Regions from separate parts of the Enterobacter sp. R4-368 genome, predicted to be linked through region 2. Evidence: predicted binding sites of a transcription regulator. Region 2 holds the regulator's gene; each other region holds the start of a gene.
What was found. The regulator Fur, encoded in region 2, represses iron uptake genes when iron is present. The targets are predictions, from matches to a motif close to ATAATAATGAGAACNACTATCAA.

Region 1 (3,282 bases), 2.2 Mb from region 2:
AAAGGTCTTAATATCCAGCCGACCGTCTGTCGCCTTACTGAGCTTTTCCCCCATATGTTTTACCGCCACCACATTGGGGTAGTCGGCGGGGTGAACATCGGCAGCGCGAAAGGTTTGGGCGACAGAGGCGTGGGAGATAAACAGCAGAGCGGAACTAATACAGACTTTCAGTAAGGTTTTCGCTGAGTTCATATTTCCGTGTCTCCAGAGGGTTTATTTTTTAGGCGCAAAAGACCGACCGCGAACAGAATGTTCGTGGCATTACACCGGATTGTTTTTATGGGTATGTCTGAAAAACAGACCTTCTGAAGCGTAGTCACTCAGGTGGGTTATTGCGACGATGATGTTCACAAAAAGAGCCGAAATTCAGCACGGCGTTTCATTTTTGTAGCGAAGCTCTTTTTATTTTCAAAAAAACCGTATTTCAGGTGCTTTTTTTTGCGATCCTCCTCGAAGTTTTCCATTTTCAGGCAAAAAAAATGGCGCATAACGCGCCAGTCATTTAGCCAACCTGCACCGAGAGCATACTGAGCGATCCCATCTCGAGACCATCGACCGGTATCGACACAGGTTCCCTGCCATCCCATGCGCCAAGCACATACAGCAACGGCAGGAAGTGATCCGGCGTCGGGTTAGAGAGCGAACCGCCTTCATGGTCAAGATAATTGACCAACGGATGCTGCTCGGCTGGCCCCTGCCAGGTCAGGTTCTCTTTCACATAATCATTGAACGCAATGGCCCACGGATACGGCGTATTTTCGCCATGCCAGCGCGCAGTTCGCAGGTTATGTACCACATTACCGCTGGCCACCAGCATAATGCCTTCATCGCGAAGTGCCGCCAGTTTGCGCCCCATTTCGAAGTGCCATGCCGCCGGTTTGGTGCTGTCGATACTGAGCTGCACCATCGGAATATCCGCGTTCGGGTACATTTTAATCAACACGCCCCATGAACCGTGGTCAAAACCCCAGGCTTCTTTATCCAGCGTTACCGGCACTGGCGAGAGCAATTCCACCAGGCGTTGCGCCAGTTCCGGCGAGCCCGGAGCAGGGTAATGCGTATCGTATAACGCCTGCGGGAAACCGCCGAAATCATGGATAGTTTTCGGCGCTTCCATAGCGGTCACGCCGGTTCCGCGAGTAAACCAGTGCGCGGATACCACCACAATCGCTTTCGGGCGTGGCAGCGTCTCGCCCAGAGCGCTCCAGGCGCGGGTATAAACGTTATCTTCCAGCACATTCATTGGGCTGCCGTGGCCCAAAAACAGTGCAGGCATGCGAGGTGCTGACATGGTGATATCCTTACTGAGTGTGTCTATTTTGATAAACGTAGGTTACGCTTTTTCGGCGGGTGAAGAACTCAGATAACCATGATGAAGATCATCAGTAATTTTGAATGTAAGGAATGCGTAAAGGTCGCCACTCCGTCTCGCTTTTTTTGCAACAAAATCTTAGATTAATGAGAATGATTATCATAAAGGAGTAACTTATGTCAGTACCTTTGATTCTGACCATCCTGGCAGGCGCGGCGACGTTTATTGGCGCGCTTCTTGGTGTTATCGGCCAGAAGCCCTCAAACCGCGTACTGGCGTTTTCACTCGGCTTTGCCGCCGGGATCATGCTGCTTATCTCACTGATGGAGATGCTGCCCGCCGCGCTGGCAACGGAAAATATGTCGCCCATGCTCGGCTACGGCATGTTTGTGGTCGGGTTGCTGGGCTATTTCGCGCTGGATCGCCTGCTGCCACACGCGCATCCGCAAGATTTAATGCAGGGCACACAGCAAACTTTTCCGCGCGGCATTCGCCGTACCGCCATTTTGCTGACGCTCGGTATCAGCCTGCATAACTTTCCCGAAGGGATCGCCACTTACGTTACCGCCAGTAACGACCTGGAACTCGGCTTTGGCATCGCTTTTGCGGTTGCATTACACAATATTCCTGAAGGACTGGCGGTTGCAGGGCCGGTCTATGCGGCGACCGGGTCAAAACGCAGTGCGGTTTTCTGGGCGGGTATTTCAGGTATGGCGGAAATCCTTGGCGGGGTGCTGGCGTGGCTGATTCTGGGAAGCCTGGTCTCGCCGGTAGTGATGGCGGCGATTATGGCTGCAGTCGCCGGGATCATGGTAGCGCTGTCGGTCGATGAGCTGATGCCGCTGGCAAAAGAGATCGATCCCAATAACAACCCAAGCTATGGCGTGCTGTGCGGCATGTCGGTGATGGGATTAAGCCTGGTGGCGTTACAGGCGATGGGGTTTGGCGGGTAAGTCAGAGTGATGACGGGCAGCGGTGTATTAATCGCCCTGCCCAACGCGCCGGTGTTTTTTCAACTCCTCCACCACGCGTAAATAACCTTTATATATCGCTTCCCGATCATGACGGCAGGCTTTGCAATTACGTTTAAGCACGTGGATATAACCAAAGACAATCACAACAACAGCCACAATCCAATACCAGGAAATGAACACATTGCCTCCGTCATATATTCGGCAAAAATTGCTTCACAAATTAATTACAAAGCCACTTAAATTGAACGAGTTAGAAAAATCTCAAATCCCTTGTAATACTCGCCGCAACGCTTACCACTTTATAAGTAGAACAATTGATTTTCAATGCGTGATGACCAGAAGCACGCCAAACTTTGATGCAGAACAGGCAAAAAAATCCGCAGCTCTTGGCTGCGGATTTTTACGGAGAAGGTTAACTGTTAGCTGGCTTTGCGCTCATGTTCCTGGCGATAAGCCACCAGGTCTTCAATCGTCACTACCGCCATATTGTGCTGTTTCGCAAACGCGATGCATTCCGGGGCGCGCGCCATTGAACCATCATCATTGGTTAATTCACACAGCACACCCGCCGGTTTGAAGCCCGCCAGCGTCACTAAATCGATAGTCGCTTCTGTGTGACCACCACGGGTCAGCACGCCACCCGGCTGCGCACGCAGCGGGAACACGTGGCCTGGACGGTTCAGATCGGACGGTTTTGCGCCATCGGCAATCGCCGCACGAACAGTAGTGATACGGTCAGCCGCCGAAACGCCGGTGGTTACGCCATGCGCCGCTTCAATGGTCACAGTAAAACCGGTGCCAAATGCGCTGGTGTTGTTCTCTACCATCATTGGCAGATCGAGTTGTTTACGGCGTTCGTCGGTCAGGCACAGGCAAACAATGCCGCTACCGTGGCGAATGGTCAGTGCCATCTGCTCAACGGTCATGGTTTCGGCGGCGAAAATCATGTCGCCTTCGTTTTCGCGGTTCTCGTCATCGAGCACCATCACACCGCGG
Region 2 (3,282 bases):
TTAAAAAGGCGGCGACTGGTCGTTTCAACGCGCCCGGTCGTTGGCGTGTCCGTTGTGCTGATGTATGATGGCGCGCTATTCAGCCCGGGCGCGCCGCCCGATTGCTTGTTTTTCCCGTAGTATGTTTAGACCATGGCTAAAGAACAAACGGACCGTACGACACTAGATCTGTTCGCGAATGAGCGTCGCCCGGGACGGCCGAAGACAAACCCGCTCTCGCGCGATGAACAGTTGCGCATCAATAAACGCAATCAGCTAAAACGCGATAAAGTTCGTGGGCTTAAGCGTGTCGAATTAAAACTCAACGTGGAAGCCGTCGATGCGTTAAACGAGCTGGCAGAAGCGCGAGATATGAGCCGCAGCGAGCTTATCGAAGAGATGCTGCTGGCGCAGCTGAAAGCATTGCGCGGCTAGCGAATCCTCCGAAACATCATCGAAATAACACTTTCATGTGTCATACAGTGCAGTCCGACGCGATAGCAGTTTCCGCGTGCTTCCCTGTTCTGCTATGATTGCCCTTATCTGTGGGCGTAGCGCCACCACCATACTCATTAAGTTTCAAGAGGTTATTTTACTCATGGCAATTACAGGCATTTTCTTCGGCAGCGACACCGGTAACACCGAAAACATCGCGAAAATGATTCAGAGTCAGCTTGGTAAAGACGTTGCCGACGTACATGACATTGCCAAGAGCAGCAAAGAAGATATCGAAGGGTATGACATTCTGTTGCTCGGCATTCCTACCTGGTACTATGGTGAAGCGCAGTGCGACTGGGATGACTTTTTCCCGACGCTGGAAGAGATCGACTTTAACGGTAAATTAGTTGCGCTGTTCGGCTGTGGCGACCAGGAAGATTACGCGGAATACTTCTGCGATGCGCTGGGCACCATTCGCGATATCATCGAACCGCGCGGCGCGACCATCGTTGGCCACTGGCCGACCGCGGGCTACCATTTTGAAGCCTCTAAAGGTCTCGCGGATGACGACCACTTCGTTGGCCTGGCGATTGACGAAGACCGTCAACCCGAGATGACCGCAGAACGCGTACAGAAATGGGTAAAACAGGTTCGTGAAGAGCTGCACCTGGACGATATCATTAACGCCTGATTTTCTACGGCGTAATCTGTGGGTTACGCCGTATTAATAGATAAAAGCAATGGAAATAATTGCTACAAATTTTTAACTTTTTTCTCCATCGCTGTACAATGAGCCCTGCTAAACTGGGTGCCGTCGCAAAGGACTTTGCTGGCGACACCACGTTTTATAAGCTTACTTTACTTGAGGGCTTGCAGTTTTCATCCAGCCATGGCAGTTCTATAATGAGACGCATTACCCCAGGTGCATTCCTTATAACTTCCGCTAAGGAAGTGAATCGTATAGCAACAGGACAGATTCCGCATGACTGACAACAATACCGCATTAAAGAAGGCCGGCCTGAAAGTCACGCTTCCTCGGTTAAAAATCCTTGAAGTGCTTCAGGAACCGGATAACCATCATGTCAGTGCGGAAGATTTATACAAACGACTGATCGACATGGGCGAAGAGATCGGGCTGGCAACGGTTTACCGTGTACTGAACCAGTTCGACGACGCCGGGATTGTGACCCGTCATAACTTCGAAGGCGGCAAGTCCGTTTTTGAACTGACTCAGCAACATCACCACGATCACCTGATCTGCCTCGATTGCGGCAAGGTGATTGAATTTAGTGATGACTCCATTGAAGCGCGTCAGCGTGAAATTGCCGCGAAACACGGCATTCGCCTGACTAACCACAGTCTTTACCTTTACGGCCACTGCGCCGAAGGTGACTGCCGCGAAGATGAACACGCGCACGACGCGAAATAACTGCTTTTGAAACCTAAAAAGCCAGCCTGACGGTTGGCTTTTTTTTGCCTGCAACATTGGCAATAAAAGAAAAAACCCGGCAAGCTCGCGCCGCTGGGTTTAATCGCTGCATCACATTACGCTTTTACGCTATCGACACGGCTAAAGCGTTTACCGTCCGGGCTGGCGGTGCGCACCTGCACTTCCCCGCTCACCTGCGGACGCGCTTTATCGTCGTAGCGCTGCCAGTTTTTGCCGCCGTCGGTTGAGAACTCAACCACCATGCCAGGGAAGCTGGTATTGGCTTCAAGTTTTCCACCGACCACGCGCGCGCCCGGTACTGGCAGGCGGTAATGAACCCCAGCCTTATCCAGTTTCGCCAGTTCGCGATGACCTAACAGGTTCGCAAAGCGTTGCCAGTCACGTTCCAGCGCTTTCACATCCACCATATGTGTCACGCCGCCTTTGTATTCACGTCCGGCTTTGTAATCCTGCTCCCAGCCCGCACGATGCCATGCGCGTTCAGCCACCGAAACCATACGTGGATAGATCATGTACTCCATCTGCTTATCGGTGCGCACCACTTCGCTCCACAGCTGCGCGGAAAGGCCATACGCGCCCGGCCACGGTTTATCGGACTTCGCGCTAAACGGGTTGCCATCGCGATCGAGCGTGGTTTCCGCGTTCTGCGGCATGTTGTCCGGGGCGAAGCTGAAAATCTTACGTTCATCGCTAAAACGCGTGCCCCAGTAATAGCCGCTTTCCGCCGGGTTGACCTCATTCGGGAAGTCGAGATACACGTAATCAGGATTGGAGACGACAACACGGAAACCTTTATTCGCCCAGTCATTCACCGAGTCAAAACCGCCCCAGTAGAGCGTATCCCAGAAGTTAACATTGACATGATCGGTGGCGAACACCGACGCGTCTTTGGCATCTTTCAAACCGTCCTGCCACGCCTGCATAGTATCAATGCCGTGTGCTTTCACCAGCTTGCTGACTTCCACGCCGAAATAGCTGGAGAGATGTTCAACATCGGCAACTTTGCCCTCTTTGATCATCGCCTGGCAGGCTTGCGATTTCGCCCATGGCTTATCCTGATTGCTCTGATCGATAATGCCTTTGCCCGCTTCCGGTTTTTTCTGATCCGTATAGCCTGTACCCAGATAGATATTTTTCGCTTCGTCACCGCCAAAATGCCAGGTATTCAGCGGCAGCCCGGCTTCTTTATGCATTTGCTGGATTTCGCCAATCACTTTGTCCACAAAGTTACGCGACGAATCAAGGCACGGATTGAGATAGCCGGTACGGTTATAGAACTGCACACCGGTGGTGTTCGAGGTGTCTGTCGGATCCAGCAGACGATATTGATTCGCCTCTTTCTCTTTGCCCGCTTTCATCAGGCGATCGTAACGCGCTTCCATCGCGATCACCGCTGCACGCGCATGAGCTGGCAT
Region 3 (3,282 bases), 360 kb from region 2:
AAAGTTGGCGAACGATACCAGGAACACGGAAAGAATACCCAGCCCGCGCGGCGTCATCTGCGCGGCGATTTTTTGCAGCTCAATCATCGCCACAAATTCGTTCGCCACCAGCTTGGTCGCCATAATGCTGCCCGCGTGCAGCGCATCGCTCAGCGGGATGCCAATCAGCCATGCCAGCGGGTAAAACACATAACCGAGGATTTGCTGGAAGCTGATGCCGAACAAGGCGGAGAAGAGGGCATTAATGGCGCTAATCAGCGCAATAAAGCCAATCAGCATCGCCAGAATAATCATTGCTACTTTGAAACCCGCGAGGATGTACTCACCGAGCATCTCAAAGAAGCTTTGCGATTCGTGGAGCTTTTCCAGCTTGACCTCGGCTTCCGCTTCCGGGCGCGTCGGGTTAATTACCGACAGCACAATAAAGGTGCTGAACATATTGAGGATCAGCGCGGCAACCACATATTTTGCATCCAGCATGGTCATATACGCGCCGACAATCGACAACGACACCGTCGACATCGCCGTTGCTGCCATGGTGAACATGCGGCGCGAGGAGAGATCGGCGAGGATGCCTTTATAAGCAATAAAGTTTTCCGACTGGCCGAGGATCAGCGAGCTGACGGCGTTAAACGACTCCAGTTTGCCCATGCCGTTCAGTTTTGACAGCAATGTGCCTATCAAACGAATAAAGATGGGCAGAATGCGCCAGTGCTGCAAAATACCGATCAGCGCGGAAATAAAGACGATAGGGCACAGCACGCCGAGGAAGATAAAGGCCAGCCCTTTTTCGCTCATCCCGCCGAAGACAAAGCTGGTGCCTTCGCCCGCGAATTTCAGCAGCGCTTCAAAGAAGCCGGAAACGTATTTAATCAGCGTTAACCCGCTTTGCGCGTGCAGGAAAAACCACGCCAGCGCCAGTTCAATAACAATTAATTGCAGGATGAAGCGAAAACGAATGTGCCGGCGGTCGAAACTCACCAGCCAGGCCAGCGCGAGGATTACTATCAGCGCCAGCAAAAAATGAAAAAAGTTAGTCATGTCTTTAATTTTGCAGGTAAACGAAACGGGACGTTTATTTAGCCACAGCGCTGAAGTGGGGTAAATATAAAGTTAAAGATTTGTAAGCTATGTTTTTGCTTTATTTCAACCGCTTCCGCATAACGCAAAAACCGCATGGTTAGCCTGCTACGCGGTTACATCCAGTTATCATTCTCAACATTTTTCGCTTGAGTTTCCTTGCGCCGTAATGATAATCACTATCAATGCAATTTACTTTTCTTTGCAACCGTTGACCGCGCATGACACTAGGGGTTTCCTCCATGTTTGTTCCATTTTTGATTATGTTACGTGAAGGCCTCGAAGCGGCGCTGATCGTCAGCCTGATTGCCAGTTATCTGAAACGTACCCAGCGCGGACGCTGGATAAGCGTGATGTGGATTGGTGTTTTTCTTGCCGCCGCACTCTGCCTTGGATTGGGTATCGCGATTAATGAAACCACCGGCGAGTTCCCGCAAAAAGAGCAGGAGCTGTTTGAAGGCATTGTCGCGGCGATCGCCGTGGTGATCCTCACCTGGATGGTGTTCTGGATGCGCAAAGTGTCGCGCAACGTCAAAGTGCAACTGGAGCAGGCGGTCGACAGCGCGCTGGCGCGCAGTCATAACCACGGTTGGGCGCTGATCCTGATGGTTTTTTTCGCCGTGGCACGCGAAGGGCTGGAATCAGTGTTCTTTCTGCTGGCGGCGTTCCAGCAGGATGTTGGCGTCTGGCCACCGCTGGGCGCGGTGCTGGGGCTGGCTACGGCGGTGGTGCTCGGTTTCTTGCTTTACTGGGGCGGCGTGCGTCTGAATCTTGGCGCGTTTTTCAAATGGACCAGCCTGTTTATTCTCTTTGTCGCGGCCGGGCTTGCCGCCGGGGCGATCCGCGCTTTTCACGAAGCGGGATTATGGAACCACTTCCAGGATGTGGCCTTCGATTTCAGTAATGTGCTCACCACGCATTCCCTCACCGGCACGCTGCTGGAAGGGATTTTTGGTTACCAGGAAACGCCAAGCGTCAGCGAAGTGGTGGTCTACTTTATCTATCTGATCCCGGCGCTGGTGATGTTTGTTTTACCGCCTCGCGCGGGTACGCAGCCTTCACGGGCGGCACCGTAATCGCTTTATAGTTACAACATACTAATTAAGGGAAAGGGCATGGCAATTCATTTTCGTCGTAGTGCATTACAGGCCGGGATGGCGGCATTCATCTCCAGTGCTTTTGCGGTGCATGCCGCGGATATTCCGCAGGTGAAAGTCACGGTTACGGACAAGCAGTGTGAGCCGATGAACCTGACGGTGAACGCGGGTAAAACGCAGTTTATTATTCTCAACCACAGCCAGAAAGCGCTCGAGTGGGAGATCCTCAAAGGCGTAATGGTGGTTGAAGAGCGTGAAAATATCGCGCCAGGTTTTAGCCAGAAGCTAACCGCCAACCTGCAGCCGGGCGAGTATGAGATGACCTGCGGTCTGTTAACCAACCCGAAAGGTAAGCTGGTGGTGAAAGGCGCGGCAACAGCCGATGCGGCAAAAGGTGACGCGCTGCTGAGCCTGAGCGGAGCCATTACCGCGTATAAAGCGTATGTGGTTGCTGAAACGGCGCAGCTGGTTTCCGGCACCAAAGCGTTCACCGAGGCGGTGAAAGCGGGCGATATTGAAAAAGCGAAAGCGCTGTACGCGCCGACGCGCCAGCACTACGAGCGTATTGAACCGATTGCTGAGCTTTTCTCCGATCTCGATGGCAGCATTGATGCCCGTGAAGATGATTACGAGCATAAAGCCGCCGATCCGAAATTCACCGGTTTCCACCGTCTGGAAAAAGCCCTGTTTGGCGACAACAGCACCAAAGAGATGGACAAATATGCCGATCAGCTCTACTCCGATGTGGTTGATTTGCAAACGCGCATTAATGAGCTGGCGTTCCCTCCTTCTAAAGTGGTTGGCGGTGCCGCTGGCCTGATTGAGGAAGTGGCCGCCAGCAAAATCAGTGGTGAAGAAGATCGCTACAGCCACACGGACTTGTGGGACTTCCAGGCTAACGTCGATGGCGCTCAGAAAATCGTTGATTTGCTGCGTCCGCAATTGCAGAAAGATAACGCCGAACTGCTGGCGAAAGTCGATGCCAACTTCAAGAAAGTGGATACCATCCTTGCGAAATACCGCACTAAAGATGGGTATGAGACTTACGATAAGCTGACCGACGCCGACCGCAATGCGCTGAAAGGGCCGATCACAACACTGGCGG

Region 1: zupT (zinc transporter ZupT) is a predicted target of Fur. The motif match lies at 1,453-1,475, and genes of this name have one in related genera.
Region 3: efeU (iron uptake transporter permease EfeU) is a predicted target of Fur. The motif match lies at 1,244-1,266, and genes of this name have one in related genera.

What each region holds. Positions count from the first base shown of each region.
Region 1 covers NC_021500.1:2,309,124-2,312,405, forward strand. The annotation lists gene H650_RS10755 (TRAP transporter substrate-binding protein) at 1-192, opposite strand, end outside; gene ygiD (4,5-DOPA-extradiol-dioxygenase) at 503-1,291, opposite strand; gene zupT (zinc transporter ZupT) at 1,489-2,265, shown strand; gene H650_RS10770 (hypothetical protein) at 2,293-2,442, opposite strand; gene ribB (3,4-dihydroxy-2-butanone-4-phosphate synthase) at 2,706-3,282, opposite strand, start outside.
Region 2 covers NC_021500.1:4,496,880-4,500,161, reverse strand. The annotation lists gene ybfE (LexA regulated protein) at 133-414, shown strand; gene fldA (flavodoxin FldA) at 578-1,108, shown strand; gene fur (ferric iron uptake transcriptional regulator) at 1,400-1,846, shown strand; gene H650_RS20975 (beta-N-acetylhexosaminidase) at 1,963-3,282, opposite strand, start outside.
Region 3 covers NC_021500.1:4,852,531-4,855,812, forward strand. The annotation lists gene H650_RS22610 (NupC/NupG family nucleoside CNT transporter) at 1-1,041, opposite strand, end outside; gene efeU (iron uptake transporter permease EfeU) at 1,323-2,156, shown strand; gene efeO (iron uptake system protein EfeO) at 2,196-3,282, shown strand, end outside.